DNA from 3 places in the Psychrobacillus sp. FSL K6-1464 genome. Region 3 is predicted to be linked to each of the others. Evidence: a T-box and tRNA genes for the amino acid it is inferred to sense, from the RefSeq annotation. Region 3 holds a T-box; the other regions hold tRNA genes.
What was found. A T-box is a leader RNA that pairs with one kind of tRNA and senses whether it is charged. The one in region 3 lies ahead of serS (serine--tRNA ligase), so its partner is inferred to be a tRNA-Ser.
Positions count from the first base shown of each region.

Region 1: it encodes a tRNA-Ser, which carries the amino acid that the T-box ahead of serS (serine--tRNA ligase) is inferred to sense. The anticodon was not compared.
Region 2: it encodes a tRNA-Ser, which carries the amino acid that the T-box ahead of serS (serine--tRNA ligase) is inferred to sense. The anticodon was not compared.

Region 1 covers NZ_JBBOOP010000001.1:2,550,458-2,560,592, reverse strand. The annotation lists rRNA gene MKX39_RS12985 (23S ribosomal RNA) at 133-3,061, shown strand; rRNA gene rrf (5S ribosomal RNA) at 3,183-3,298, shown strand; tRNA gene MKX39_RS12975 (tRNA-Val) at 3,324-3,399, shown strand; tRNA gene MKX39_RS12970 (tRNA-Thr) at 3,413-3,488, shown strand; tRNA gene MKX39_RS12965 (tRNA-Lys) at 3,495-3,567, shown strand; tRNA gene MKX39_RS12960 (tRNA-Leu) at 3,592-3,676, shown strand; tRNA gene MKX39_RS12955 (tRNA-Gly) at 3,694-3,768, shown strand; tRNA gene MKX39_RS12950 (tRNA-Leu) at 3,784-3,872, shown strand; tRNA gene MKX39_RS12945 (tRNA-Arg) at 3,888-3,964, shown strand; tRNA gene MKX39_RS12940 (tRNA-Pro) at 3,970-4,046, shown strand; tRNA gene MKX39_RS12935 (tRNA-Ala) at 4,059-4,134, shown strand; tRNA gene MKX39_RS12930 (tRNA-Met) at 4,159-4,232, shown strand; tRNA gene MKX39_RS12925 (tRNA-Ile) at 4,239-4,315, shown strand; tRNA gene MKX39_RS12920 (tRNA-Ser) at 4,326-4,418, shown strand; tRNA gene MKX39_RS12915 (tRNA-Met) at 4,471-4,545, shown strand; tRNA gene MKX39_RS12910 (tRNA-Asp) at 4,549-4,624, shown strand; tRNA gene MKX39_RS12905 (tRNA-Phe) at 4,699-4,774, shown strand; tRNA gene MKX39_RS12900 (tRNA-Gly) at 4,781-4,854, shown strand; tRNA gene MKX39_RS12895 (tRNA-Ile) at 4,862-4,938, shown strand; tRNA gene MKX39_RS12890 (tRNA-Asn) at 4,943-5,017, shown strand; tRNA gene MKX39_RS12885 (tRNA-Ser) at 5,023-5,113, shown strand; tRNA gene MKX39_RS12880 (tRNA-Glu) at 5,120-5,191, shown strand; gene MKX39_RS12875 (1,4-dihydroxy-2-naphthoate polyprenyltransferase) at 5,564-6,475, opposite strand; gene MKX39_RS12870 (isochorismate synthase) at 6,628-7,989, shown strand; gene menD (2-succinyl-5-enolpyruvyl-6-hydroxy-3-cyclohexene-1-carboxylic-acid synthase) at 7,982-9,691, shown strand; gene menH (2-succinyl-6-hydroxy-2,4-cyclohexadiene-1-carboxylate synthase) at 9,679-10,135, shown strand, end outside.
Region 2 covers NZ_JBBOOP010000002.1:85,430-95,564, forward strand. The annotation lists gene MKX39_RS20215 (YitT family protein) at 1-555, opposite strand, end outside; gene MKX39_RS20220 (hypothetical protein) at 990-2,081, shown strand; gene MKX39_RS20225 (hypothetical protein) at 2,229-2,801, opposite strand; gene MKX39_RS20230 (hypothetical protein) at 2,824-3,237, opposite strand; gene MKX39_RS20235 (TerD family protein) at 3,532-4,119, opposite strand; gene MKX39_RS20240 (TerD family protein) at 4,177-4,776, opposite strand; tRNA gene MKX39_RS20245 (tRNA-His) at 5,131-5,203, opposite strand; tRNA gene MKX39_RS20250 (tRNA-Thr) at 5,216-5,292, opposite strand; tRNA gene MKX39_RS20255 (tRNA-Phe) at 5,298-5,372, opposite strand; tRNA gene MKX39_RS20260 (tRNA-Ile) at 5,377-5,451, opposite strand; tRNA gene MKX39_RS20265 (tRNA-Gly) at 5,455-5,528, opposite strand; tRNA gene MKX39_RS20270 (tRNA-Asn) at 5,560-5,635, opposite strand; tRNA gene MKX39_RS20275 (tRNA-Asn) at 5,641-5,716, opposite strand; gene MKX39_RS20280 (GatB/YqeY domain-containing protein) at 5,747-6,178, opposite strand; gene MKX39_RS20285 (ATP-grasp domain-containing protein) at 6,215-7,030, opposite strand; tRNA gene MKX39_RS20290 (tRNA-Val) at 7,066-7,141, opposite strand; tRNA gene MKX39_RS20295 (tRNA-Arg) at 7,220-7,296, opposite strand; tRNA gene MKX39_RS20300 (tRNA-Leu) at 7,301-7,386, opposite strand; tRNA gene MKX39_RS20305 (tRNA-Asp) at 7,404-7,478, opposite strand; tRNA gene MKX39_RS20310 (tRNA-Ser) at 7,484-7,573, opposite strand; tRNA gene MKX39_RS20315 (tRNA-Ser) at 7,579-7,670, opposite strand; tRNA gene MKX39_RS20320 (tRNA-Ser) at 7,675-7,766, opposite strand; tRNA gene MKX39_RS20325 (tRNA-Ala) at 7,788-7,862, opposite strand; tRNA gene MKX39_RS20330 (tRNA-Pro) at 7,866-7,943, opposite strand; tRNA gene MKX39_RS20335 (tRNA-Ile) at 7,950-8,024, opposite strand; tRNA gene MKX39_RS20340 (tRNA-Arg) at 8,109-8,182, opposite strand; gene MKX39_RS20345 (hypothetical protein) at 8,191-8,484, opposite strand; tRNA gene MKX39_RS20350 (tRNA-Gly) at 8,455-8,529, opposite strand; tRNA gene MKX39_RS20355 (tRNA-Lys) at 8,538-8,609, opposite strand; tRNA gene MKX39_RS20360 (tRNA-Thr) at 8,695-8,766, opposite strand; tRNA gene MKX39_RS20365 (tRNA-Leu) at 8,772-8,856, opposite strand; tRNA gene MKX39_RS20370 (tRNA-Glu) at 8,863-8,937, opposite strand; tRNA gene MKX39_RS20375 (tRNA-Leu) at 9,018-9,102, opposite strand; tRNA gene MKX39_RS20380 (tRNA-Tyr) at 9,120-9,204, opposite strand; tRNA gene MKX39_RS20385 (tRNA-Pro) at 9,210-9,287, opposite strand; tRNA gene MKX39_RS20390 (tRNA-Asp) at 9,294-9,368, opposite strand; tRNA gene MKX39_RS20395 (tRNA-Gln) at 9,376-9,450, opposite strand; tRNA gene MKX39_RS20400 (tRNA-Cys) at 9,456-9,532, opposite strand; gene MKX39_RS20405 (hypothetical protein) at 9,601-9,897, opposite strand.
Region 3 covers NZ_JBBOOP010000001.1:12,752-22,886, reverse strand. The annotation lists gene MKX39_RS00080 (glycosyl hydrolase family 18 protein) at 1-426, opposite strand, end outside; gene tadA (tRNA adenosine(34) deaminase TadA) at 503-976, shown strand; gene serS (serine--tRNA ligase) at 994-2,268, opposite strand; T-box leader at 2,321-2,539, opposite strand; gene pdxR (MocR-like pyridoxine biosynthesis transcription factor PdxR) at 2,766-4,184, shown strand; gene MKX39_RS00060 (serine hydrolase) at 4,207-5,541, opposite strand; gene guaB (IMP dehydrogenase) at 5,684-7,150, opposite strand; rRNA gene rrf (5S ribosomal RNA) at 7,530-7,645, opposite strand; rRNA gene MKX39_RS00045 (23S ribosomal RNA) at 7,832-10,135, opposite strand, start outside.

The DNA.
Region 1 (10,135 bases), 2.5 Mb from region 3:
ATGTTCATTTTATATGAAGATTCAACGCTTGTTCTTTGAAAACTGGATAAAACGACATTGAAACAATAAACAACAAGAAATTCTGTTGTGATTATTTACGTAATCACAACGTGTAAGACTTTTTAACTTTTAGGTTAAGTTAATAAGGGCGCACGGTGAATGCCTTGGCACTAGGAGTCGACGAAGGACGGCACTAACACCGATATGCTTCGGGGAGCTGTAAGTGAGCTTTGATCCGGAGATTTCCGAATGGGGAAACCCACTGTTCGTAATGGAGCAGTACATTTGCGTGAATACATAGCGCATCTGAGACACACCCAGGGAACTGAAACATCTAAGTACCTGGAGGAAGAGAAAGAAAATTCGATTCCCTGAGTAGCGGCGAGCGAAACGGGAATAGCCCAAACCAAAAGGCTTGCCTTTTGGGGTTGTAGGACACTCTACATAGAGTTACAAAGGAATGAGTTAGACGAAGCGATCTGGAAAGGTCCGCAGGATAGGGTAAAAGCCCCGTAGTCTAAAATTCATTCTCTCTTGAGTGTATCCTGAGTACGGCGGAACACGTGAAATTCCGTCGGAATCTGGGAGGACCATCTCCCAAGGCTAAATACTACCTAGTGACCGATAGTGAACCAGTACCGTGAGGGAAAGGTGAAAAGCACCCCGGAAGGGGAGTGAAATAGATCCTGAAACCGTGTGCCTACAAGTAGTTAGAGCCCGTTAATGGGTGATAGCGTGCCTTTTGTAGAATGAACCGGCGAGTTACGATCCCATGCAAGGTTAAGTCGAGAAGACGGAGCCGCAGCGAAAGCGAGTCTGAATAGGGCGAATGAGTATGTGGTCGTAGACCCGAAACCAGGTGATCTACCCATGTCCAGGATGAAGGTAAGGTAACACTTACTGGAGGTCCGAACCCACGCACGTTGAAAAGTGCGGGGATGAGGTGTGGGTAGCGGAGAAATTCCAATCGAACCTGGAGATAGCTGGTTCTCTCCGAAATAGCTTTAGGGCTAGCCTCAAACGTTAGAATCTTGGAGGTAGAGCACTGTTTGGACTAGGGGCCCATCCCGGGTTACCGAATTCAGACAAACTCCGAATGCCAATGATTTATGTTTGGGAGTCAGACTGCGAGTGATAAGATCCGTAGTCAAGAGGGAAACAGCCCAGACCACCAGCTAAGGTCCCAAAGTATTTGTTAAGTGGAAAAGGATGTGGCGTTGCTTAGACAACCAGGATGTTGGCTTAGAAGCAGCCATCATTTAAAGAGTGCGTAATAGCTCACTGGTCGAGTGACGCTGCGCCGAAAATGTATCGGGGCTAAACAAATCACCGAAGCTGTGGATTGATACCTTTGGTATCAGTGGTAGGAGAGCGTTCTAAGGGCGTTGAAGTCAGACCGGAAGGACTGGTGGAGCGCTTAGAAGTGAGAATGCCGGTATGAGTAGCGAAAGACGGGTGAGAATCCCGTCCACCGTATGACTAAGGTTTCCTGAGGAAGGCTCGTCCGCTCAGGGTTAGTCGGGACCTAAGCCGAGGCCGATAGGCGTAGGCGATGGATAACAGGTTGATATTCCTGTACCACCAAACCACCGTTTGAGTAATGGGGGGACGCAGAAGGATAGGGTAAGCATGCTGTTGGTTATGCATGTCCAAGCAGTAAGGTGTGAATGTAGGCAAATCCGCATTCTTTAACATTGAGCTGTGATGGCGAGGACGTATGTCTAGAGTTCCTGATTTCACACTGCCAAGAAAAGCCTCTAGCGAGGTGAAAGGTGCCCGTACCGCAAACCGACACAGGTAGTCGAGGAGAGAATCCTAAGGTGAGCGAGAGAACTCTCGTTAAGGAACTCGGCAAAATGACCCCGTAACTTCGGGAGAAGGGGTGCTCTTTTGGGTTCATAGCCTAGAAGAGCCGCAGTGAATAGGCCCAGGCGACTGTTTAGCAAAAACACAGGTCTATGCAAAACCGTAAGGTGAAGTATATGGGCTGACGCCTGCCCGGTGCTGGAAGGTTAAGAGGAGTGCTTAGCGCAAGCGAAGGTGCGAATTGAAGCCCCAGTAAACGGCGGCCGTAACTATAACGGTCCTAAGGTAGCGAAATTCCTTGTCGGGTAAGTTCCGACCCGCACGAAAGGCGTAACGATCTGGGCACTGTCTCAACGAGAGACTCGGTGAAATTATAGTACCTGTGAAGATGCAGGTTACCCGCGACAGGACGGAAAGACCCCGTGGAGCTTTACTATAGCTTGATATTGAATTTTGGTGCAACTTGTACAGGATAGGCAGGAGCCTTAGAGCCCGGAGCGCCAGCTTCGGAGGAGGCGTCGGTGGGATACTGCCCTGGTTGTATTGAAATTCTAACCCATACCCGTAACCCGGGTAGGAGACAGTGTCAGGCGGGTAGTTTGACTGGGGCGGTCGCCTCCTAAAGTGTAACGGAGGCGCCCAAAGGTTCCCTCAGAATGGTTGGAAATCATTCGAAGAGTGTAAAGGCAGAAGGGAGCTTGACTGCGAGACCTACAAGTCGAGCAGGGTCGAAAGACGGGCTTAGTGATCCGGTGGTTCCGCATGGAAGGGCCATCGCTCAACGGATAAAAGCTACCCCGGGGATAACAGGCTTATCTCCCCCAAGAGTCCACATCGACGGGGAGGTTTGGCACCTCGATGTCGGCTCATCGCATCCTGGGGCTGTAGTCGGTCCCAAGGGTTGGGCTGTTCGCCCATTAAAGCGGTACGCGAGCTGGGTTCAGAACGTCGTGAGACAGTTCGGTCCCTATCCGTCGTGGGCGTAGGAAATTTGAGAGGAGCTGTCCTTAGTACGAGAGGACCGGGATGGACACACCGCTGGTGTACCAGTTGTTCTGCCAAGAGCATCGCTGGGTAGCTATGTGTGGACGGGATAAGTGCTGAAAGCATCTAAGCACGAAGCCCCCCTCAAGATGAGATTTCCCATTACGCAAGTAAGTAAGATCCCTCAAAGACGATGAGGTAGATAGGTTCGGGGTGGAAGCGTGGCGACACGTGCAGCTGACGAATACTAATCGATCGAGGACTTAACCAAATTTGTTTAACGTAACAATGTCGTTTATCCAGTTTTGAAAGAATAAAATTTTTTTAAAATAACTCTTGTAATATTCTACAGAGTTGGTATAATAAAACTTGTCTTTCAATAATTATTCAAGTCTAGTGATGATGGCGAAGAGGTCACACCCGTTCCCATACCGAACACGGAAGTTAAGCTCTTCAGCGCCGATGGTAGTTGGGGGTTTCCCCCTGTGAGAGTAGGACGTCGCTGGGCTTGCAATAAATACATAACTTACCCAGGAGGATTAGCTCAGCTGGGAGAGCATCTGCCTTACAAGCAGAGGGTCGGCGGTTCGAGCCCGTCATCCTCCACCATATATTTACTCCTGCCGGAGTAGCTCAACTGGTAGAGCAACTGACTTGTAATCAGTAGGTTGAGGGTTCAAGTCCTTTCTCCGGCACCATTTTCCGAGCCATTAGCTCAGTTGGTAGAGCATCTGACTTTTAATCAGAGGGTCGTAGGTTCGAATCCTACATGGCTCATCACTTTTTCAGTGAATTATGTATGCGGGTGTGGCGGAACTGGCAGACGCACTAGACTTAGGATCTAGCGCCGCAAGGCGTGGGGGTTCGACTCCCTTCACCCGCACCATTTAATTTAATAACCGAGCGGAAGTAGTTCAGTGGTAGAACACCACCTTGCCAAGGTGGGGGTCGCGAGTTCGAACCTCGTCTTCCGCTCCAAAGATTCACTAAAGTGCCGGGGTGGCGGAACTGGCAGACGCACAGGACTTAAAATCCTGCGGTAGGTGACTACCGTACCGGTTCGATTCCGGTCCTCGGCACCACTTTTTTGAAACATTGCGCTCGTAGCTCAATTGGATAGAGCACTTGACTACGAATCAAGAGGTTGCAGGTTCGAGTCCTGCCGAGCGCACCATATAACGGGAAGTAGCTCAGCTTGGTAGAGCACTTGGTTTGGGACCAAGGGGTCGCAGGTTCGAATCCTGTCTTCCCGACCAGTTATTATTTATGGGGCCTTAGCTCAGCTGGGAGAGCGCCTGCCTTGCACGCAGGAGGTCAGCGGTTCGATCCCGCTAGGCTCCACCATTTATAAATTAGTTTGAAAATCATGGCGGTGTAGCTCAGTTGGCTAGAGCACTCGGTTCATACCCGAAAGGTCGTGGGTTCGACTCCCTCTGCCGCCATCTTAAGGACCTTTAGCTCAGTTGGTTAGAGCAGACGGCTCATAACCGTCCGGTCGCAGGTTCGAGTCCTGCAAGGTCCACCAACAATGTCTTGGAGGAATACCCAAGTTCGGCTGAAGGGATCGGTCTTGAAAACCGACAGGCGGGTCATACCGCGCGGGGGTTCGAATCCCTCTTCCTCCTCCATTTTTATCTTATTGTTTGTGGAAGTAATAATAATCCTTAAGTATTTTATTGTCGCGGGGTGGAGCAGTGGTAGCTCGTCGGGCTCATAACCCGAAGGTCGCAGGTTCAAATCCTGTCCCCGCAACCAAATGGTCCCGTGGTGTAGCGGTTAACATGCCTGCCTGTCACGCAGGAGATCGCCGGTTCGATCCCGGTCGGGACCGCCATTTATTTAATAATATTAATACATATCAATTGTAAATATAGCCTAAACAATTAGCTTTTATTTTAAGATTGAAGAGGCTCAGTAGCTCAGTCGGTAGAGCAAAGGACTGAAAATCCTTGTGTCGGCGGTTCGATTCCGTCCTGAGCCACCATTTAATGCGGGTGTAGTTTAGTGGTAAAACCTCAGCCTTCCAAGCTGATGATGAGAGTTCGATTCTCTTCACCCGCTCCAAAATAATGGGCCTATAGCTCAGCTGGTTAGAGCGCACGCCTGATAAGCGTGAGGTCGATGGTTCGAGTCCATTTAGGCCCACCATTATTCCGAAGTAGCTCAGTGGTAGAGCAATCGACTGTTAATCGATCGGTCGTAGGTTCGAGTCCTACCTTCGGAGCCATATATGGGGAAGTACTCAAGTGGCTGAAGAGGCGCCCCTGCTAAGGGTGTAGATCGGGCAACCGGTGCGAGGGTTCAAATCCCTCCTTCTCCGCCATATATAGGCCCCTTGGTCAAGCGGTTAAGACACCGCCCTTTCACGGCGGTAACACGGGTTCGAATCCCGTAGGGGTCATACTCAAAAAAAGGTAACCAATCATTGGTTACCTTTTTTTATTGTACTAGAAAAAGATATTACTAAAAAAGATCCTGCGCAGGCTTAAATGTTTGATTGGTTAGAGTATTGATCTTCTGTGAAAATAGAGAGTGGTTTATACACGGAAAGCGTAAGAACTGTTTAAAACAATAAAAGTTATGGAAGCTATACGATGTATTCCTGGTAATACTTTCTTCAAAAGACACCATGCCTTTATAGAGACTAACTTTCGATACAGAAATATGTTCACATTATCTAGATTTTGTAGCACTGAAAGAATATAAAATTTGCACGGGATAATAAAAACAGATGAGCAGCTAAATAATCTGCTCATCTGTTTTTATTTTATCCTTATAAATAATAGCCAATCAATAGACCTAATCCTAAAAGGAATACAAAAATCGTATTCGTAAGTGCGGTGTCTTTCATAGCAGGCGCAACCTGAACTGGATTTTCTGTTTGTTTAAATAATTTTATGGCATGTATAGGTTTTTTCAAACTCAATAAAACTAATAAACTCCATGGAGTGATTATTTGTAAAACTACTAAACCTATAATCCATAGGTAAGACAAAACAAAATAGGAAGCTAGAATTGTAATTGCTGTTTTCCGACCAACTAATATAGCCATCGTTTTTCGTCCGCCTATTGTGTCTTCTACTAAATCGCGAATATTATTAGATAGCATGATTGCTGCTACTAGCAGAGCACTTGGTACAGATAACAATACAGCGAATAAAGGCACTGAACCAACTTGAATATAAACTGCAATTAAAACAATAAGCATCCCCATAAATAACCCACTGAAAAGCTCACCAAAGGGAGTACTAGAAATAGGGTAAGGTCCCCCAGTATAGAAATATCCCACTGCCATAGAAATTGCACCGACTATTAATAATAGCCAAGAGCTTTCATAACAAATATAGATACCTAATATAGCAGCTATTACATATAGCAATAGAGCTAGTTGCATTACCGTTTTGGGTTTTACACCATTCCTAACAATTGCCCCACCAATACCGACCGATTCCTCGCTATCGAGACCTCGTACAAAATCATAATACTCATTAAACATATTTGTAGCAGCTTGTATCAGTAGACAAGCTAATAACATAGCAATAAACAATAGCCAATCAATATTTGCCTCGTATAGGGCAATCATTGTACCAAGAAAAACTGGTGCAAATGAGGCAGTTAGGGTATGTGGTCTTGTCAGTTTCCACCATACGCGCCAGCCCTTGTCAGCTTGAAATTCGTGTGACATATTTTTTCTCTCCTTTAAAAGAATCCAATATCAATTTTAACATAAATTTATAGCTAAATGTGTGCTGAAATGTGTAGAAAGATGTATGATTAAAGGTAGAGTAAATTAGTTAACCTAGATAAAAGAGTAGTTACTAAACGGAGGTCATATTTATGCCGAAAACCACCGGTACCATTAATACAAAATACCGTTTTTATACGGAAACAATAGAAGTATCGAGATTATCTGCACAAGCTTTTTTTGAAGCAGGGGATGAATTATATAAAGGGAAACGTTATTTTTGGCAAAACAAAGAGAAGACATTGACCTTAGTTGGATTGGGACATGCTCATACTATTACAAATAACTTAGAAGATAATAGATATAAGGATATTGATACAAAATGGAAGGAACTTTGCCAGTCATCATTAAAGGAAAAAGCGGATGTATCTCCTATCCTATTTGGCGGCTTTGCTTTCGATCCAAAAAACAAGATTTCTTCGGAATGGGATACATTTCCTTCTGCATTCTTTGTCGTGTCTACGTTTCAGCTAGTTATCCAACATGATCAGGCATTCGTGAACATTCACTATATTACGGACGAAGCAAAGAGTACGGAAACGTTTGAACTGTTACGTATAGAAAGAGATGCGTTAATACACACTGCTCAAGTAAAAGAGTTAAGGGTACATGAAAAACCGTCCTTGATCAAACGAGAAGACCGCTTGAAGAACGAGTATTTACATGCTGTAGAGGATGTAACGAAGAGAATTCGAAAAGATGAAGTCCAAAAAGTAGTTATAGCTAGATCACTTAAACTGACATTTGCTGATACTTTCTCACCAGCAACAGCAATATATAATGCTTCCATGGAGCAACCTGAAAGTTATCTATTTGGATTAGAAAATGGAGAGAAAATCTTTTTTGGTGCAACACCAGAGCGACTTGTTAAAGTAGAAAATGACAAAGCCCAATCTGCTGGACTTGCCGGTTCTACGAGAAGAGGAAAGCATTCTCTTGAGGATAAGGAGCTTGGAGAGGCATTATTATCAGATCCCAAAAATTTAGGTGAGCATAAATATGTAGTGGAAATGATTAAAAAAGTATTCATGCAATATTGTGAAGACGTCAAAGTACCCACTAGACCAAAGCTTATGAAAATTAGAGATATTCAACATTTATATTCTCCGATTGAAGGAAGTCTGAAAAAGAATTCATCGCTTTTTGAGCTAGTACAGGCTTTACATCCTACTCCAGCACTAGGTGGGGAGCCACGCCAGGATGCGATTAAGATTATTCGCGAATCGGAACAGATGAATCGTGGGTATTATGCTGCTCCAATTGGCTGGATAAACGCTGAAGGAGACGGGGAGTTCGCTGTTGGAATACGTTCTGCTTTAGTAGAAAATGAACACGCCTATTTATATGCAGGTGGCGGAATCGTTGCCGAATCATCCTCCATAGAGGAATTTGAAGAAACACGAGTGAAGTTCCGTCCAATGCTTCGAACACTTGGAGGAAATATGAATGACTAACATCGAGTATTTAACATCTTATGTAAATCACTTTGTAGAAACAATTAGACAGGCAGGTGTTCAGGACATAGTGATGTGTCCTGGTTCAAGGTCAACTCCTCTGGCATATGCATTTGCCAAAAGTGAGGGTTTTCAATTTTATAGACAAATAGATGAACGTTCCGCCGGTTACTTTGCTCTTGGCATTGCGAAAGCTAAGAAAACTCCAGTTGTGCTTTTATGTACTTCTGGAACCGCTGCTGCAAACTTTTTTCCGGCTATTGTAGAAGCGTATTATGCTCGTGTACCGCTATTAGTTGTTACAGCTGATCGTCCACATGAACTTAGAGAAGTGGGAGCACCTCAAGCAATAGACCAGCTTCATCTATATGGAAAGCATGTTAAATGGGCAGTAGACTTTCCTCTACCAGAATCAGAAGCAAATTTAGCGTTTGTAGAGCGTCATATTCAGCGTGCAGTGTCTACTTCCAAAACTGCTCCGATGGGACCTGTTCATATTAACGTACCATTCCGTGAGCCGTTATTACTTGATATGGAACAGCCATTACCAACAATGAACATACATGTACCCGAGATTGGAAAGTTAGCACCAAGTGAAGAATTTTTAGTGTGGTATAAAGATTTGCTTCAAAATGAAGTAAGAGGAATATTTATCGTAGGAGATTCTCTTCAAACTACTGATGGTTTTTGGGAATTTGCAAAAATGGTACAATGGCCAGTTCTAGTTGATCCGTTATCGAATTTACGCACATCTATACCTGCGGATTGCATGGATTTATGTATTGATCAATACGATGCCATTCTGAAAAACAAGTCCTTTCAAGAGATGGCTGTTCCAAATGTCGTAATTCGTTTTGGAGCACAACCAGTTTCTAAACCACTTATGCTTTATTTAAAAGAGTGTAAGCCTACGGTATTTATGGTTGTCGACGAAAGTCCACTTTTCCGTGATTCACTTCATATTGCTACGCATCATGTACAAGTGGATGCTGAATCACTATGGCTAAAAACAGATACAAAGTCTTCTTCTACATACACGGATTGCTGGACTCAAGCAAATAATATAGCGACTGCTCATGTGAACAGCTATATGGAACATGAAACAGATGAAGGTGCATTAGCAGGTTTGTTGTTTGAAGCACTACCAGATAAGTCATATTTATTTGCTAGTAGTAGTATGCCAATACGAGACCTTGATACCTTTTTCAATAAAACCCAAAAGGATATTCAACTCTACGCAAACAGAGGAACGAATGGAATAGACGGGGTAGTTTCTTCCGCACTTGGAGTTCAAGCAGCACTAAATCGTCCTGGTTATTTATTGATTGGAGATTTAGCGTTTTTACATGATCTGAATGGTTTGATAGTTAGTCGGTTCCACCATTCTGATATGACGATTATTGTTATGAATAATGACGGCGGAGGAATTTTCTCTTATCTCCCTCAATCTACAGAAACCAATTATTTTGAGCATTTATTTGGTACTCCGACAGGTTTAGAGTTTTCCAATATAGCCACTATGTATAATGCTCAGTACAATGCAGTTCACTCGAAGGAAGATTTTAAAGAAGCTTTAGCCGAAGAAAAGACGAAGGATATTCGTATTATCGAAGTATTCACGAATAGACAAGTAAATACAGAGACACATCGAAAATTATGGGCTGCGATTTCGAAGGAGCTGGATTCGGTTTGGAAAGTATAAGAGTCAATATCCGAGGAATTGATATTCATATCAACAGATATAATAAGGGTGCAAATGAAAAAATTGTTTTTTTGCATGGATTTACGGGGTCTACACATAGTTGGGATGAAGTAATTTCACATCTACCCAGTACATTTGATCTCCTTGCAATTGATCTTATAGGACATGGGGGGACTTCTAAACCTATGGATTCAGGTCGTTATTCAGCAGAGGAGCAGATAAAAGATTTGCATGCATTATTTCAACAGCTTCAGTGGAATAATTTTACGCTTGTTGGTTATTCAATGGGTGGTAGGTTAGCTCTAGCCTATGCAAGTCAGTACTCTGTAAAAAGACTAATTTTAGAAAGTAGTTCTCCCGGACTTATAGGAATAGAAGAACGCACCAATAGAAAACAATCCGATGAGCAGCTTGCTAATCGAATATTGGAAGAAGGGCTTGTAT
Region 2 (10,135 bases), on a different contig from region 3:
TAAAGCTGAATACAAAGCTCCGTCTAACCCGTATATAGAACTGGCCACGGAGAAGATAACGATATTTAATACCATGATGATTTCCCCAACAGAAAATGGTATCTTTTTAGCAATCAAGACAGCTAGAACTTCTGTGCCATCTAAAGCCCCACCGTTCCGAAGAACGATTCCAATACCCACACCAATCATAATTCCTCCTAAAACTGTAACAAGAAGTGAATCTCCTCTTATCAACGTTGGAATATGATGAAGTAAACTAGTTGCAATTGCAAGGCTAGCAATTCCAACCACCGTTCTAAAGGCAAAAGTCTTCCCTAATTGCTTATACCCGACATAAACAAATGGAATATTGAGGATAAAGATGAACAAACTGAGCGATAAACCGGATAAATGTGCAATCATGATAGATATTCCTGTAATACCCCCATCAATTACGTCATTTGGAATGAGTACAGCTTCTAAACCGACTGCTGTGATAATTGCTCCGATAATAATAAACAAATTCCTCACAAACTTTTCAAGATAGCTAGCTGTTTCTTTTGGTTCTTTTTTCATTTCTTTTCCGCCCTTCTACTGCTTCCCTTTTTATCTGCAAACAAGTTGCTCCTTTTGGAAGTTTTCACCTATTCTATGCAAAAAAAGGCGAGTTGATAAAAAAAAGATGAAGTAAGAAAAGGAACAAAAAAAAGACTTACCGTGGTCCGCTTAGAAACGTGACAAGGTCTGGAAATCATATATTTATAGCAAGGACGTATATTGGTATTCAATGTGTTGGTTTCTTATGTTTTTTTTCAAACAGAACTCGATGAGAAGTCGAACCATTCTCGAAGAGATGTCGATAATAAGACCGCGAGTGACTCAGAGGACTTTTTTTCATGAAATTATAAGATTATTGTATAATAAAATTTACTAATTTAGTTTTTTTAGGATATAATTAGCAGGAATGCCACGATTTTTGTAGAATTATCCAAAGTAGAAGGAGGAAAATTATGAATAGACAATTACTAGAAATGATAAAAGAGCAAATGAAAGAAAGTATCGATTCCATCAGTTTTGAGAATATCGAGTTACAGAAAAAACTCTTTAAACACTATTGGCAGCTATGCGAACAATTAGAAGAAGTAGTTTCGTTCAAAACTAAACATAATTTAGATAACGAACTCTCTGTATTGGAAAATTGGAAGAAAGAAGAGGAGCAAATAATTGAACCGAAAGAGGAAGTATTAGTTGAGAAAGAATTGATAGATACTGAGGAAATTGAAACCCCGACTTATATTTTTGAGAGAAAATTAAGAGGTGGATATATTCCTGAAATTAATGGATTTGTTCCAGAAGGCATCGTTCGAAAACTCGGACTTGAACACGGTGATAGCGTAAGTGCCAAGTTGCTAAAAGAGTTCGATGACAATCATAAGTTCTATCAATATGAGCTAGTTGAAAAAGGAGTTGCTGAAGAGAATCCAATACGCCAACAATTTAATTATTGTGTGGTGAAAAAGGTAGCTGGAAGACTGGCGGTAGATAAAAGTGAGGAAACAGGCAAACCAATTCGTTCCGGAGAAGATTTCTATACCGTTTTGTTAGATGAACAAGATATTCATGAGCATCATATTCAAGAAGGATCCCTTATTGATATTGCTTTTTACAAAACTAACCCTCAAAAAGCAAAAGTGTTGTGGGTGCATAAAACAGAAGTCATTCCAGAAGCAAACGACAAGAATACAGGAAGTAAGAAGAAAAGCATGAAAGAGATAGAGATAGAACCTTTAGAACAAACCCTTACTGGACGTACCATCTTATTGATTGGTGATGAATCCAACCGAAATCATTACGAAGACCCAATTTATCAGCGTGGAGGTACTTTATTGACGGCAGATGCGAAAGATAAATTAATTCGTATCGAACCACTCGTGAAGAAAGCGGATCTTGTCATTTTCTTATTGTCTGTTTCAGGTCATGTTGGAGGAGAGCACATCAAACAGATGTGTAGAGAGAATGATATTCCTTTTGAAACAAAATGGGGTCTTGGCTATTCTGGTGTCATTCGTATCGCGGAAGAGATATTTACTCAGGTATCTTAAACGGAAAATCTATGTTCATTTCAAGTAAAGAAAAATAAGAACTCAATAGAATATGGCATGACGAAAGACATTCAGAATAGAATAGTCTAGCCCTGAATGTCTTTTTGTGTACAATATGCGAGCAGTTACAAACGTACTCTTAATTTATTAAAACTTCACTTCACATCTAAACAACTGACTTGTTGCACTGAAGTTTTGAACATAAAAACCGTGATCTCCTGTTACTTTTGCTTTTTGTACCATAGCTACACCTTCGTTGCTACCTGTCACTGTTGCTATTACATCCCAATTAGGTCCATAGACCACCATTCTTCTAGTTTCCGGTAATCCATAAGTAGAAAACTGCGTGCTCGTACCCTTTGAAATGGTATAATGTTTTCCCGTATTATGACCATTTTCTAATTGAACATACCACGAATCAGTAGCATATGTACCATATTTAGGAATGTTAATGTCTTTTACAAAAGTATTATCTTTTATGATGTATTTCTCATTATCTATTAGAAAATAGACATCGTCTTGGTGTTCTGGATTGACATAAACTTCTGCATTGACACCAAGGGTATCTATTTTGTTCAACTTATCAAAATCCAATTGTTCCTGTTTTGGTATAGATACAGATACGGAATCTGCACTTGCAACGGTTTCAACCGAGAAAATGGCAAAACTAATCATTCCTAAGAAAGCGATAGACTTTGCGAACTTGTTTAAATTCTTCATATATTTCCCCCTGTTTTATCTATCAATTGATATGAATACCACCGTATGTAAGATTGATGAAATTTGCATTAAAACCAATTACGCAAAATATATATTCTCCATCCTCTTCTACAGTAAAATCAGTTACGAGCTTATCAGTAATTTTTTCTGCAAATAGTTCTGTATAATTTCCATTTAAAATGAAACCAGCATTTGTTTGACTTGAACCATCTGGCTCAAAGGTGAGATTAATAAAAACATGATCACCTTTTTTTAAAGACAATCCTTCATTTTTCTCTCTCAGCAAAAAAATATCTCCATTAGCCAAAGACTCATTTTTTAAAGAATATACACTAGGAGAACTCTCTAATAAATTTATGTCAATTTTGTTCAAGCTGTTTAAATAATCGTCATTTTCAATGACAACTTCTGCTATTTCCGTCGTTTCACTTTTCATGAAATAATATGAAGCTATAATACCTAAGAAAATGACTAAAGTTATTGAAATTCCAAGGTAAATGTATTTTTTGATAAAATCACTCCGCTCTTTTTCTAGTCAATTTCTCCTCTCCTAATCTATTAGGGCTCCTGATTCAATTTTATCTAAAATTTAACATTTAGTCAATTCAATTTTCTGAAATTTGCTAATCTTTAATTATTATAAGAATGGAAGTAAAAACAGCCTTTCTCTAGAAAAAAGTATTTAACAACCAAAAAAGAGGAAGCATAAATGCCTCCCCTTCGTATATGGTTAATTTATAGATACTTCTACTCCAAAGTCGTTACATAGTGAACCAAGGCCACCTTGATAACCAGCTCCGATTGCGTTGAATTTCCATTCCCCGTTGTTACGGTAAAGCTCGCCTACGACTACTGCTGTTTCAATACTGAAATCCTCTCCTAGATCATAACGAATCAATTCTTCTCCCGATGATTTGTCCATGATACGGATATACGAGTTGCTTACCATACCGAAGTTTTGGTGACGAGTTTCAGCGTCATTAATAGTCACGGCAAAGGTAATCTTTTCAATCGAAGATGGAACTGCTTGAATATCAATGTTGATCGTCTCATCATCGCCGTTTCCCTCTCCAGTAAGGTTATCGCCAATATGAACCACAGAACCATTTCCGCCTGTTGGATTATTGTAGAACACGAAGTCACTTGCTGCTGACACTTTACCGTTCGCGTCCAATAAAAATACGGATGCATCTAAATCGAAAGAATGTCCTCCATCATATTTATTAACATCCCATCCAAGACCAACCGTTGCATGTGATAATCCCGGATTATTTTTTGTTAAGTCTACCTTTTGTCCTTTTGCTAAGGAAACTCCCATTTACAAAACCTCCATTTTTTTGTTTATTCTTACGTTTTTATTGCGAGTATTGTGTATTTATGCGAATCTCTGGCAAATTTCGTTGACGGTTTTGTCTGTTGTTCCATCACCAGTTGCTGAAAACTTCCACTCTTGCCCATGACGATAGATTTCGCCGACAATAAGAGAAGTAAGGCCTTGATAATCATCCGAGAGATTGTATTTAACCAACTCGTTACCTGTTGTTGGATCAACGATTCGAATGAATGCATTGGAAATCATGCCAAAGTCTTGTTTTCGAGAAACGCAGCTGTAAATATTTACTACGAAGACGATTTTATCGTAAGAAGCAGGAACAGACTTCAAATCAACCGTTATTACTTCATCATCGCCGCTGCCTTTGCCTGTTAAATTATCACCAGAATGTATAACAGACTTGCAATTACTTTTTTTATTCATGAAATAAATCAAATCTTTCTTCGATTGGAACTTTCCATCTTGAAGCATGATGACAGATGCGTCGCAGTCAATCTGTGGAGTAAGAGCTGCTAAAAAACCTTTCTTTTTTGTTGACGAAGCAGAAGCAGAATCCCATCCCAAACCGACTTGAATGCGATCGAGTTGTGCATTTCCTTTTGTTAAGTCAATACGCTGACCTTTTTGTAAGCTCACTGTCATATTCTTAGCCCACTCCCCTTATTTTTTTTTAGATGAATCGGTTACAGAAGGAATAAGAGGTTATCTCATCTCTACCATTTATTATATACACTGTAGTAAACAATGTCAATAAATAATATTGGTTAATTGAATCGAAGTCATAGAAAAAATCGACTAGAATCGACATATTAAACCATTTATAACTGCATTTCAATCATTACACATTTGTTACTATAGTACACAATAGTAACGTCATCTAAATTCGATGTAGATTCTGTTGAAAACCATTCGACCTAAAATGCATCTAGTTTACTTCTAAACGAGACAAAAACGCCATCCATTATGGACGACGCTTATCTCTAACTCTTTCTAGTATGTGACGTGAGGGGGTCGAACCCTCGAATAGACCATTCACAGTGGCCCGTGTTAACCGCTTCACCAACATCACCACAGTTTTATTTGGTGCCGAAGACAGGACTTGAACCTGCAGCCCCCTGATTACAAGTCAGGTGCACTAGCCAATTGTGCTACTTCGGCATGTATGGTGGACAAAAGTGGTAACGATCCACCCTCTATGGATTTTCAGTCCATCGCTAATCCATCTCAGCTATTTATCCGTTATGGTGGATCTTGCAGGATTCGAACCTGCGACATGTCCGTTATGAGCGGACCGCTCTACCGCTGAACTAAAGATCCATATGGTGCGAGAGGAGGGAATCGAACCCTCACCTCCAGCTTGGCAAGCTGGCATTATACCATTAAACTACTCCCACTGGTTACAGAACTACATCGCTCTGCAATAGTTGGCTTACCCGACAAGACTTGAACTTGTAACCTTCTCCTTAACAGGGAGTTGCTCTACCGATTGAGCTACGGGTAAATAATTGGCTCCGACAACAGGGCTCGAACCTGTGACTTCCTGGTTAACAGCCAGATACTCTACCAACTGAGTTATATCGGAATAAGAAAGGCAGTCGTTGCTGCCCGAATTTTAGGATATTAGATGTTTCACCATCTTCGAAATTGTTGCGTTTTCTGCTTTACCAGATAGTACAGGCATGGCAATCTTCATTGCATCTCCCATACTCATTCCAGCTACGACACCACTCTGTATGAGAGCTGCTCGCACTTCATCTTCTGACATCTGGTTCGGAAGGTAACCGTATAAAATGTCGATTTTTGCATTCGCATCCTCCACGCTGTCTGTCCGACCAAGCTTTTCGGCTTCTGCCAGATAGTCTTTGGTCTGCTTGATCTCGCGTTGCACGATCTGGATTTCTTCTTTTTCATCCAAAGGCGAACGTTTTACTTTCTCAGCATTCTCCAAGCCTGCCTTCACGAGTTGTAGCACGCCTTTTTTCCGTGCGTCTTTCGCTTTCATTGCTTGGATTAGATCTTTCATGATTAAGTCTTTCATTTTCATTGTTCTTCCACCGACTTTCTGTATTTTTTTCTTAATCTATAATTGCATTGCGTTTATCTTTTGGACAATATTTAACTCATCGCAACCGTACAGTCCTGAAGAGTTTATATTATTGTATTCAATCACTTTAAATCCATCATCTGTTTCCGCAACATCAATAACAAAGGCCTTTGAGAGAGGAAACAAATCAATCATTTCTTTGGTATAAGCCATCAATTCTTCAGATGGTTTGTGATTAATATTTGTAGACTTCTCGACTACATAGCTTGAGGCTGTCACGATTTGTTGCTCAACAACGAAAAAGCGATATTCGGCTTTTATCTCTTTGACAGGTGAGATCATTAAAGTCTGTCCCACATACGCACTATTGACATCAGATTCTCTTTCTTGCCATGAAAGAAAATCTTCTAATGTGATGGTGAAACCAGTAAACAACTTTGTGTTTCCCGTCGGTCGGATGAAAAAGGAATCCCAAATAGGTTTTAGCCCCGACAGCTCCCCAACCACGAATTCGTTGTTTAACAGTTCCTTGCCGATTTTTTGTTTAAACACTTCATACTCAAAGTCTTCGCTCCAGAAAGAACCTGGCTTAAAATTCTCTGATTGTGCAACGTTTGCAAATTGTTTTGAACCGTAGACCATTATGTTTTCATTTTTTGTAAATTTTTTCAATATATCTGCTGAATTATCTTCAGGTATTCTCGTACCTTTATGGAGGACAGTTAAACTATAATCTTTGTTCAGTCGTACTATTAAATAAGCAGTAGAACTCATTTCTAAAGCAGTTATGACTCTTTCCACATTCGAACTATTGTTTAGAAATTCTTGTACTAACCATTTCAACTTGCTCACTCCTTATCTTTTTTTCGAAATTTCATTTACTTTAATGGTGTCTGCTGAGGGACTTGAACCCCCAACCACCTGCTTGTAAAACAGGTACTCTCCCAGTTGAGCTAAGCAAACGTTTGGCAGGGATAGCAGGAATCGAACCTACATCGTCGGTTTTGGAGGCCGTCATTTTGCCATTAAACTATACCCCTATGGCAACCACGGCAGGACTTGAACCTGCAATCCTTCTGATTCGTAGTCAGATGCTCCATCCATTGAGCTACGTGGTTATTTTGGTACGGATGGCGGGAGTCGAACCCACACGCTACAAGAGCAGCGGATTTTAAGTCCGCTATGTCTACCAGTTCCATCACACCCGCAAAATAAATACTTAATATGGCGACCCCGACGGGATTTGAACCCGCAACTTTCCGCTAGACAGGCGGGCGTGCAACCGTTACACCACGGAGTCATTATTGGAGGAAACGAGGGGATTCGAACCCCTGGAACGCTTACACGCCCTTCGGTTTTCAAGACCGACGCCTTCAGCCTCTCGGCCACGTTTCCAAATATGGAGGAGATGGTGAGATTCGAACTCACGGGACACTTCCATGCCCTTCGGTTTTCGAGACCGACGCAATAAACCAAGCTCTGCCACATCTCCGTTATGGCGGGTAGTACAGGAGTCGAACCTGTGAGAGTATTTTACCCCTCTTCCGCATTAGCAGTGCGGTGCCTTCAGCCACTCAGCCAACTACCCGTAACTTTATTTTTTTGAAAATGGTGGAACTAAGGGGACTCGAACCCCTTCCTACTGCGTGCAAGGCAGTTGCTCTTCCAATTGAGCTATAATCCCATTTGGTCAAGATGGCAGGACTCGAACCTGCGACCCCTTGGATCCAAACCAAGTACTCTGGCCAAACTGAGCTACATCTTGAAATATTGGTACATCCTAAGAGATTTGAACTCCTGACTTCTCGGTTATCAGCCGAACGCTCTACCACTGAGCTAAGGATGTATAGATTGGTTGCAGTAGTAGGAATCGAACCTACACAATCTGCCTTATGAGAGCAAATGTACACCTGTTACCGCATTAATAAAACGCCCAAGAAGAGACTCGAACTCTTGACTCATCGATTAGAAATCGGTTGCTCTATCCTACTGAGCTACAAGGGCAAATATGGTTATTGTTCACTACCGAACCGTTTAAGGTAATCTTTTCTATACTGGTTCAATCTCTCTTGCAACTCTATTGCATCCTTCAGGAAGCTTTCACATTCCTCTTCCCATCCTTCTTTTTGTTTCTTCACTCGTTTTTGAATGTACTGGTGAACGAATTTAAAGTTGTTCTTCTGCATCGAGTCTGTAAAATCGATTAGTTGTTTGTAGTCAATTAGTAGTACTTCTGTCTTGCTCCCATCTACATCAGATCCCTTCTTGTGTTTAATTGGTGCAACCAGTGGGAATCGAACCCACATCTACTGCTTGGAAGGCAGTCGTCTTTGCCATTAGACCATGACCACAAATGAAATGCCCTCGATAGGATTTGAACCTACAACCTCGGTATTAAAAGTACCTTGCTCTACCGTTGAGCTACGAAGGCGGATTTGATTGCTTGCTGATTTTCTTGTCACTCTTATCACTCTTCATCGTTCTCACTTCCTATTCTTTTTGTATTGATGAAGCTAAGCTCGTTGAGGGATTTGAACCCCCGACATCCTGATTACAAAACAGGCATTCTTCCGCTGAACTAAACGAGCATGTTTGGTGCAGATAGGGAGAGTCGAACTCCCACGCCCGAAGGCATACGATTCTAAATCGCACGTGTATACCAGTTCCACCATATCCGCATTATTTGGTGACCCAGACGGGGATTGAACCCGCAATCCTAGAGTGAAAGTCTAGTGTGTTAACCATTTCACCACTGGGCCTTATTGTGTTGCCTTCCGAACCTTATCTCATCTACTTCTATTGTCTCGAGCATGTCGCTCACTCCTTCTTTTTATAAATTTGGTGCAGATAGGGAGAGTCGAACTCCCACGCCCATAGGCATACGATTCTGAATCGCACGTGTATACCAGTTCCACCATATCCGCATTGTTGTTCTAAAGTATGGTGAGGTGTGTTGGACTCGAACCAACGTACTCTTTCGAGGAGGGATTTACAGTCCCTTGCAATTGCCACTATGCGAACACCTCATATATGGTCAAGATGGCAGGACTCGAACCTGCGACCCCTTGGTTCCAAACCAAGTACTCTAACCAAACTGAGCTACATCTTGAAATGTTGGCGGTGCTGACGGGATTTGAACCCGCAACCTCTTCCGTGACAGGGAAGCGATCTACCATTGATCTACAGCACCGTGTGATTGGTTCCCCTTCCACGATTCGAACGTGGACTTTTCCGATTCAAAGTCGAATGCCTTACCATTTGGCTAAAGGGGAATAATTGGAGAACAGGACCGGATTTGAACCGGCGAATAAGAGATTTGCAGTCTCTCGCCTTGAGCCTCTTGGCTACCTGTCCGAAAAAAATGTTACAAAAAAGCACCCGTTCGGTTTCCCGACGAGTGCTTCAAGGGTGTCTATATCCTCCTATGCGAAGGTATGACAAAACATGCGATGTGTTCGCCTGTGCAAATATTGGTGCCCTGAAAAATAAGGGTTGCCCTTTTGCTGTCGGTCGTCCATCTTACGTTTTTCCTTGAAACATTCTTTCGGTAATGAAACCTCTCCCGCTAAATCCAGTAAATTTGCCGTATTTTGCGTATACTCAACAACACGTCCAGATTCCGGACATGTGAAACTAGGGCGATCAAATCCGCCTATTCTTGATTCGCTTGATAGTGTTTGCCAATGCTTGCTCATTAAATCTGCAATTGTTTTCATCATGTCTTTCCTCTCCTTTCGTGTGTTAGTTTTTTTGTTTTTGTTCCTTTTAGGCAATAAAAAACTCCCGGTGAGATAATCTCATCAGGAGCAGCTTCCTCAATCCTCTCGGAGTGGGAAAAGAATATACAACTAATCTACATTCGATTCGACACCAGTGGTGTGTAAAAAGAATACAAGTATGTCTGCATGTTCTTTCGGAGCTTTCCTAATGAGCGAGAAGGATACCATCCCTCTGCTG
Region 3 (10,135 bases):
ATCGGTGAAAATGGTATGAGCTAGAGAAGCATTAAACCCATAATCTTCAATATTCGCTATGACAATCACTGTTTCTACCTGTTGCTCTTTAGCAATTTCACTTAACGTCCCCCAATTCATCTCCGTCAATGAGCCGTCTCGTAGTACTTCATACGAAAAAGGCATCATATACGTTAAATTGGAGGCTACCTTCTCTACTTGCTCTAGCACACGTTCCGCAGGTACTTCTGTATACCATTCAACATACAAATTTGTTTCAATGGTAGGTCTGTTTGGACTTGGATTTGATGGTAGTACCAGCGCCTGGCCTATTACTAATACATCAGGGTCAGGAATTTCATTTATAGAGACAATACTTTCCACTGTTGTTCCGAACCGTTTGGCGATTGCATATAAACTATCTCCTTGTTTAACTATATGGATCAATGCATCACTCCTTCATCTTAGAGTATGCAAGTTCTCAAAAAAACATGCTAAACTAAGAAGAAGGAGTCGATGAAAAATGGATGAATATTATATGAATTTAGCCATAGAAGAAGCAAAGAAGGCAGCAGCCATTGGAGAAGTTCCTATAGGTGCTGTAATAGTACATAATGATCAAGTTATTGCATCGGCTTACAACTTAAGAGAAACAAGCCTAAATGCCACAACCCATGCAGAACTGCTCGCTATTCAAGAGGCCTGTGCAGCACTTAATAATTGGAGATTAGAAGAAACAACTTTATATGTTACCTTGGAGCCTTGCCCTATGTGTGCAGGAGCAATTTTACAGTCACGAATTCCTCGAGTAGTTTACGGAGCAAGAGATACCAAAGCCGGCTGTGTAGATTCCCTGTACAGACTATTAAATGACGATAGATTTAACCATTGCTGTGACGTCACAGAAGGCATTTTAGCAGAAGAATGCGGCAGTATACTCACTCAATTTTTCCGTAACCTTCGTGAACAAAAAAAGAACCAGAAACGCGGTTTATAGCGAATCTGGTCCTTTTTTTATTTAATAACAGTTTTTCCACCCATATATGGAACAAGAACTTCTGGAACTATAACTGTTCCATCTGCTTGTTGGTAATTTTCTAATATAGCCGCTACTGTTCGTCCCAGTGCTAATCCACTGCCATTTAAAGTATGCACATACTCAGGTTTTCCTCCAGCTTCACGACGAAAACGAATTCCTGCACGTCTAGCTTGGAAATCTTCAAAGTTACTACATGAAGAAATTTCTTTGTATTCACCATAGCTTGGTAGCCAAACCTCTAAATCGTATTTCTTTGCAGCTGTAAAGCCTAGATCTGCTGTACACATATGAAGTTTACGATATGGCAGACCTAACAATTGTAATACTTTTTCTGCATGTCCAGTTAAAAGTTCTAACTGCTCATAAGAATCCTCTGGCTTTACAAAACGAACTAACTCGACTTTGTTAAATTGATGTTGACGTATTAACCCACGAGTATCGCGACCTGCTGATCCAGCTTCAGAACGGAAACAAGCACTATAAGCAGTGAACGCTTGTGGAAGTTCCGCTCCATCTAATATTTCGTCTCTATAAAAATTTGTTACAGGTACTTCTGCCGTTGGTATTAAGAAATAATCCTCTTCTCCAATTAGGAAAGCATCCTCTTCAAACTTTGGAAGTTGCCCAGTGCCTGTAAGACTTGCACGATTTGCTAAATAAGGAGGAAGCATTTCTTCATAGCCATGCTCTTCAGCATGTAGGTCCATCATGAAGTTTAATAATCCACGTTCCAGTCTTGCTCCTAGTCCACGATAAAATGCAAAACGACTTCCTGTTACTTTTGCCGCTCGTTCAAAATCTACTAATTTTAAATCTGTCGCAATATCCCAATGTGCTTTCGTTTCAAAATCAAATGACGGAACTTCTCCCCATTTAAGTATTTCTACGTTATCATCTTCAGAATCACCAATCGGTACACTATCATGCGGAATATTGGGGATTCGCATCATCATATGTTCAAATTTTTCTTCTACATCCCGAAGCTCATCGTCTAATGATTTTATTGCATCGCCTACTTCACGCATACGTGCGATAAGTTCATCCGCATTTTCTTTGTTTCGTTTCATCAGAGATATTTTTTGAGAAAACTCGTTTCTTTCAGCCTTTAACACTTCTGTTTTCGCAATCAATTCACGACGCTTTTGATCTAAAGGTTGGAATTGATCAAATTCTGAAATATCTTCCCCACGCTTAGCAAGTTTTGCTTTAACTGTTTCATAATTATCACGTACAAATTTTACATCCAACATATAATATTCCTCCTTAAAATTTTGAAAACACAAAAAAGCCCCCATCCCATGAAAAAGGGACGAGAGCATACCCGCGTTGCCACCCTGATTGATCCTGTCATAGACAGAATCCACTTACTTGTACTCTAACGGCTTTTCAACCGGCACGACCTACTAATCATTCAGCCGCACAACTCAAAGGACGGATTCACAAGTGTTTATATCAGCTTTCACCAACCGCTGACTCTCTATAAAAAACGAGCTTGTTACTGCTTCCTATCATCGTTTTTGATTCATGAAATTACTCATACTTTACTATACGTGAACTTCTTTTGCAAGACTTTCCTATATCTTCTCTACAATATAACATTGCCTTCCTACATGACGAGAGTTTGTGAAAGGATTTCCAATTGTTTATGCAAGTGCTCCATTATTTTTATTAAATTTAGTATAATAAAATATGACCATACTATAAGTTTCTAAAATAAATCAAAAGAAGTGGTCAGATGGGAGAAATAATGGATTTCCTAATGTTTCAGTTAATACATAATTCAAAAACCCCACTATATGAACAATTATATCAATCCATAAAGAAAGCCATAATAAACGGAACAATTGAAGAAGGTATTAAGCTTCCCTCTAAAAGAAAGCTTGCCGAATATTTAGCAGTCAGTCAGACAACGATTGAGTTTGCCTATAGCCAGTTAGTTGCTGAAGGGTTTATAGTATCTGAACCTCGACGTGGATACTTTGTTCAAAATTTAGAAGAATTAGCGATCATTGAACAAGGTATTGCTTCTATCGTGCCGGAATCGACTGATACACCTTCCTTTTCGGTCGATCTTTCTACAGGTAAAATTGATACAGACTCTTTTCCTTTTAAGACTTGGAGAAGATATGCGAAGGACATTGTAAATGAAGAAAATGGGGAGTTACTACAGTTAGGTCATCCCCAAGGAGATTATTTATTAAGACAGCAAATTTCTTCTTACTTATTCCAATCTAGGGGAGTAAAGAGTACACCTGAACAAATTATTCTAGGCTCAGGTACTGAACAAATTATGCCGCTCATTATTCATTTGCTTGGTGAAAAGGCAGTGTATGGATTTGAAAACCCTGGGTATCCACTTACACATCACTTATTTTTTAATGATAGTAGGATGTCTGTACCTATAGCAGTAGATAATGATGGGGTCATAGTTTCTAAACTAGAGCAATCTTTTGCAAATGTGATGTATGTGACTCCCTCTCACCAGTTTCCGACAGGAGCAGTATTGTCTGCAACCCGCCGCAGCCAGTTACTAGCGTGGGCATATCAGCAGGATAATAGATACATTATTGAAGATGATTACGATAGCGAGTTTAGATACACGGGTAAGCCTATTCCATCCCTACAAGGTATAGATCAAAATGAACGGGTCATCTATTTGAGTACATTTTCTAAGTCACTAATGCCTTCTTTGCGAATAGCCTATGCAGTTCTACCAAAGTCTCTAATCTTACAATATAAACAAAGATTTTCTTATTATGCAGCTACAGTTCCTCGAATGGATCAGCATATACTAGCAAACTTTATGGAAGATGGTTACTTCGCAAAACATTTAAATAGAATGAGAAAAATTTATAAACGTAAGTTAGAAATTATTACAAAAACTATTTTACAATACCATCCCACGGTTAGTATTTCTGGAGAACAGGCGGGAATGCATATTTTACTGACCATTCGTACAACTAAAACAGAGACAGAACTAGTGAAACTTGCTGAGCAAGCGGACATTCGGATTTATGGTCTTCAGGATTACATTTCATCGAATTTAGATGAGCAAACTTTTCCAAAGCTTGTACTAGGTTTTGGTGGCCTAAAAATGGAACAAGTTGCTTCTTCTATTCATCAACTGATGAAAGCACTAGAAATTAAAAAGCACCGTAACTCTTGATGAGCTACGGTGCTTCTGCTATTTAAAATAATCCACCTATAAAGTCTGTTGTGCTGTTCCATAAATTACCGAAAAATTTACCGATCCCTTGGAACATTAAGCTTATCCAACTAGAACGTTCTACCGCTTCAGTAGTTACTACATCTGTTTCTGCCGCTTGATCAGTTATATAGCCATAGTCAGTTCCTTCAGATTTCTCTAAGTGAACTTTACCTACAACTGTGTCTTTTTTAATAGCTGCTTCAAGCGTCTCTTTAGTTGGTGTAAATACAGGCTTGTACAATTCTTTTTCATTTGTCTTAATAATCATAGAAATGGGTTCCTTCACAGCAATTGCAACTGTGTCCTCTTTCCCTTTTTCTACTTTTAATGTGGCTTGTTTTGGAATTTTAAATCCTGCTGGAACAATCTCTTCTTTAGAAAACTGGGAGAACCCATAATCTAATAGAGCTCTTGTTGCATCAAAACGTGCTTTGTACGAACCTTTTCCATCTGCACCCACTGCTTTCATTACGACAGAAATAACACGCATTCCGTTCTTTTGAGCAGTTGCAGTAAAGGAATGACCTGCAAATTCTGTTGTTCCGGTTTTCAATCCATCTACGCCTTCATATTCATATACTAAACCTGGTAACATCCAGTTCCAGTTACTCATCTCTATTGCATCAGAAGTTCCTTCACGGAATATTTTCTTAGGAATCTTTGTAGTTTCTAAAACTTCAGGGAAATCTTTCATCAAATAATATGCAAGAATTGCCACTGATTTGGCAGGCATTACGTTTTCATCAGAAGCATTAGTACTCGCTGGGTGCATACCTTGTAAATCTTCATTATTTAGACCTGAAGAATTGACGAATTTATATCCTTCTAGTCCCATCTCTGCTGCTTTTTCATTCATTAGCTTTATAAAATTATCTTCAGTACCTGCAATTGTTTCAGCAATTGCTATAGTAGCAGCATTTGCAGAATATATGGCCATTGCTTCATAAAGCTCTTGAATAGAATAGCTACCATCTTCACGTAGTGGTACATTACTTAAACGACGATCCTGAGAGATTTTGTATGTATATTCAGTAACATTATATTGTTGATCCCATGTTACTTTACCTTCTGCTATTGCTTCAAATAACAAATACTCCGTCATCATTTTCGTCATACTTGCTATTCCAAGCGCTGTCTCAGAATTCTTTTCATATAAAATTTTTCCTGTCTCTGCATCGATTAAAATTGCTGCATCTACATTTAAATTCAAGCTTTCCTCTGCTTTTGTAGCAGCAGGCATACTACATACTACTGACACAAGAAACATCGGAAGTACAAGCCACTTTATCATTGATGTCATCCATACCTTCTTCACTATCGTACCTCCACCTTTTGGTTTTATCATTGCTCATTTTATCATACTTTAGCAAGGTAGGACACTTGTATACAAAAAAGCACCCATTCGTCCTAGTTTAAGACGACAAATGGGTGCAAAAGTTTCTATCTAGTGCAATTACTTACGATATAGAGTAGTTTGGAGCTTCTTTCGTAATTTGAACATCATGAGGATGACTTTCACGTAATCCAGCACCAGTCATGCGGATAAATTGTGCATTCTCTCTTAGCGCTTCAAGTGTACCTGTTCCACAATACCCCATTCCTGCACGAACACCACCTAGTAATTGGTGCACAGTATCAGAAAGTGGTCCTTTATAAGGAAGACGGCCTTCAATGCCTTCTGGAACTAATTTTTTTGCATCTTCTTGGAAGTAACGGTCTTTTGAGCCTTTTTCCATAGCTGCAATTGATCCCATTCCGCGATAAGTTTTAAAACGTCTGCCTTGGAAAATTTCTGTTTCTCCAGGACTCTCTGTCGTACCAGCAAGTAAACTTCCTAACATAACAACATGTCCACCAGCAGCTAAAGCTTTTACAATATCACCTGAATACTTAATACCACCATCAGCAATTATTGTTTTACCTGCTTTGCGAGCCTCTGTAGCACAATCGTATATAGCTGTAATTTGAGGAACCCCAACACCCGCTACAACACGAGTAGTACAAATAGAACCAGGGCCGATACCAACTTTGACAACATCAGCTCCTGCTTCAAATAAAGCCTTAGTTGCTTCACCAGTAGCAACGTTACCAGCTACGATATCTAAATCTGGATAAGTGTTGCGAATTTCTTTTACCGTATCCATAACCCCTTGAGAATGACCATGTGCTGTATCAATAACAATCACATCTACTTGTGCTTCTACAAGTTTTTGCACTCTAAGCATCGTATCTTTTGTAACACCTACTGCAGCGCCAACTAACAAGCGTCCATGATGATCCTTTGCAGCATTAGGAAATTCAATCACTTTTTCAATATCTTTAATAGTGATTAATCCTTTTAGTTTTCCATTTTCATCAACGATAGGTAACTTTTCAATTTTATATTGTTGAAGAATTTTCTCTGCATCCTCAAGAGTGGTTCCAACAGAAGCTGTAACTAGTTGTTCCTTTGTCATTACATCATCAATTTTTAAAGAGTAATCTTGAATAAAACGTAAATCACGGTTTGTGATAATGCCGACTAATTGTAAATCTTCTTCATTATTTACAATAGGGACACCGGAAATTCTATATTTCCCCATCAAATGCTCTGCATCATATACTTGATGAGTTGGAGTTAAAAAGAAAGGATCTGTAATAACTCCATTTTCTGAACGTTTAACTGTTAGTACTTGTTCAGATTGTTCTTCAATACTCATATTTTTATGAATAATTCCAAGTCCGCCCTGACGTGCCATTGCTATTGCCATTTTAGCTTCTGTTACTGTGTCCATTCCTGCACTAATCATTGGTATATTTAATTTAATTTTATCCGTTAATTGCACAGATAAATTGATATCTTTTGGTAAAACTTCCGATTGAGCTGGAACTAATAAAACATCATCAAATGTTAATCCTTCTTTTTGAAATTTAGACTCCCACATTTTTCAAAATTCCTCCTCGTTAAATGAATATTATTACAAGGTTATCAGCGCTTCTTGTAAGTGTCAAGAATCCGCAAATAATATGTTTATTCGGATTTTTCTTTCTATATTATTTAAATCAACTACTAATGCTTAATTTTCTTAATATGTATATATAAAGTAGAAATATGATTAATGTTCGAGCAATTATATAAGATTACTTATTTTAACCAGTTCAAATGCGGTGCTTTATAGATGTTAGACTTAGTGGAGTTTTCATTTTATCGATAGGTATATACTTTAAGAGATTATTCTATCTGCTGAGGATTAAGATTTTTTAGTATTGAATAGAATAAAAAAAGTCGTTACCGATATAACTCGGTAACGACTTCTTTTTGGTGCCCAGCGACGTCCTACTCTCACAGGGGGAGACCCCCAACTACCATCGGCGCTGAAGAGCTTAACTTCCGTGTTCGGTATGGGAACGGGTGTGACCTCTTCGCCATCATCACTAGACTCTTTCGGCTTCCAATATACGGCGCATTGCGTTGTCAACTTCATTCGATCTGTCAGTCACGTACGTTAGTACGTTCCTTCCTTCTCTCACTTGTTTCCTAGCACTGCTTGTGTCTTGAAACCCTCATAAATAGAGTGCTTGTTCACTCAAAACTGGATAAACGACATTGTTACGTTAAACAAAATTTGGTTAAGTCCTCGATCGATTAGTATTCGTCAGCTGCACGTGTCGCCACGCTTCCACCCCGAACCTATCTACCTCATCGTCTTTGAGGGATCTTACTTACTTGCGTAATGGGAAATCTCATCTTGAGGGGGGCTTCGTGCTTAGATGCTTTCAGCACTTATCCCGTCCACACATAGCTACCCAGCGATGCTCTTGGCAGAACAACTGGTACACCAGCGGTGTGTCCATCCCGGTCCTCTCGTACTAAGGACAGCTCCTCTCAAATTTCCTACGCCCACGACGGATAGGGACCGAACTGTCTCACGACGTTCTGAACCCAGCTCGCGTACCGCTTTAATGGGCGAACAGCCCAACCCTTGGGACCGACTACAGCCCCAGGATGCGATGAGCCGACATCGAGGTGCCAAACCTCCCCGTCGATGTGGACTCTTGGGGGAGATAAGCCTGTTATCCCCGGGGTAGCTTTTATCCGTTGAGCGATGGCCCTTCCATGCGGAACCACCGGATCACTAAGCCCGTCTTTCGACCCTGCTCGACTTGTAGGTCTCGCAGTCAAGCTCCCTTCTGCCTTTACACTCTTCGAATGATTTCCAACCATTCTGAGGGAACCTTTGGGCGCCTCCGTTACACTTTAGGAGGCGACCGCCCCAGTCAAACTACCCGCCTGACACTGTCTCCTACCCGGGTTACGGGTATGGGTTAGAATTTCAATACAACCAGGGCAGTATCCCACCGACGCCTCCTCCGAAGCTGGCGCTCCGGGCTCTAAGGCTCCTGCCTATCCTGTACAAGTTGCACCAAAATTCAATATCAAGCTATAGTAAAGCTCCACGGGGTCTTTCCGTCCTGTCGCGGGTAACCTGCATCTTCACAGGTACTATAATTTCACCGAGTCTCTCGTTGAGACAGTGCCCAGATCGTTACGCCTTTCGTGCGGGTCGGAACTTACCCGACAAGGAATTTCGCTACCTTAGGACCGTTATAGTTACGGCCGCCGTTTACTGGGGCTTCAATTCGCACCTTCGCTTGCGCTAAGCACTCCTCTTAACCTTCCAGCACCGGGCAGGCGTCAGCCCATATACTTCACCTTACGGTTTTGCATAGACCTGTGTTTTTGCTAAACAGTCGCCTGGGCCTATTCACTGCGGCTCTTCTAGGCTATGAACCCAAAAGAGCACCCCTTCTCCCGAAGTTACGGGGTCATTTTGCCGAGTTCCTTAACGAGAGTTCTCTCGCTCACCTTAGGATTCTCTCCTCGACTACCTGTGTCGGTTTGCGGTACGGGCACCTTTCACCTCGCTAGAGGCTTTTCTTGGCAGTGTGAAATCAGGAACTCTAGACATACGTCCTCGCCATCACAGCTCAATGTTAAAGAATGCGGATTTGCCTACATTCACACCTTACTGCTTGGACATGCATAACCAACAGCATGCTTACCCTATCCTTCTGCGTCCCCCCATTACTCAAACGGTGGTTTGGTGGTACAGGAATATCAACCTGTTATCCATCGCCTACGCCTATCGGCCTCGGCTTAGGTCCCGACTAACCCTGAGCGGACGAGCCTTCCTCAGGAAACCTTAGTCATACGGTGGACGGGATTCTCACCCGTCTTTCGCTACTCATACCGGCATTCTCACTTCTAAGCGCTCCACCAGTCCTTCCGGTCTGACTTCAACGCCCTTAGAACGCTCTCCTACCACTGATACCAAAGGTATCAATCCACAGCTTCGGTGATTTGTTTAGCCCCGATACATTTTCGGCGCAGCGTCACTCGACCAGTGAGCTATTACGCACTCTTTAAATGATGGCTGCTTCTAAGCCAACATCCTGGTTGTCTAAGCAACGCCACATCCTTTTCCACTTAACAAATACTTTGGGACCTTAGCTGGTGGTCTGGGCTGTTTCCCTCTTGACTACGGATCTTATCACTCGCAGTCTGACTCCCAAACATAAATCATTGGCATTCGGAGTTTGTCTGAATTCGGTAACCCGGGATGGGCCCCTAGTCCAAACAGTGCTCTACCTCCAAGATTCTAACGTTTGAGGCTAGCCCTAAAGCTATTTCGGAGAGAACCAGCTATCTCCAGGTTCGATTGGAATTTCTCCGCTACCCACACCTCATCCCCGCACTTTTCAACGTGCGTGGGTTCGGACCTCCAGTAAGTGTTACCTTACCTTCATCCTGGACATGGGTAGATCACCTGGTTTCGGGTCTACGACCACATACTCATTCGCCCTATTCAGACTCGCTTTCGCTGCGGCTCCGTCTTCTCGACTTAACCTTGCATGGGATCGTAACTCGC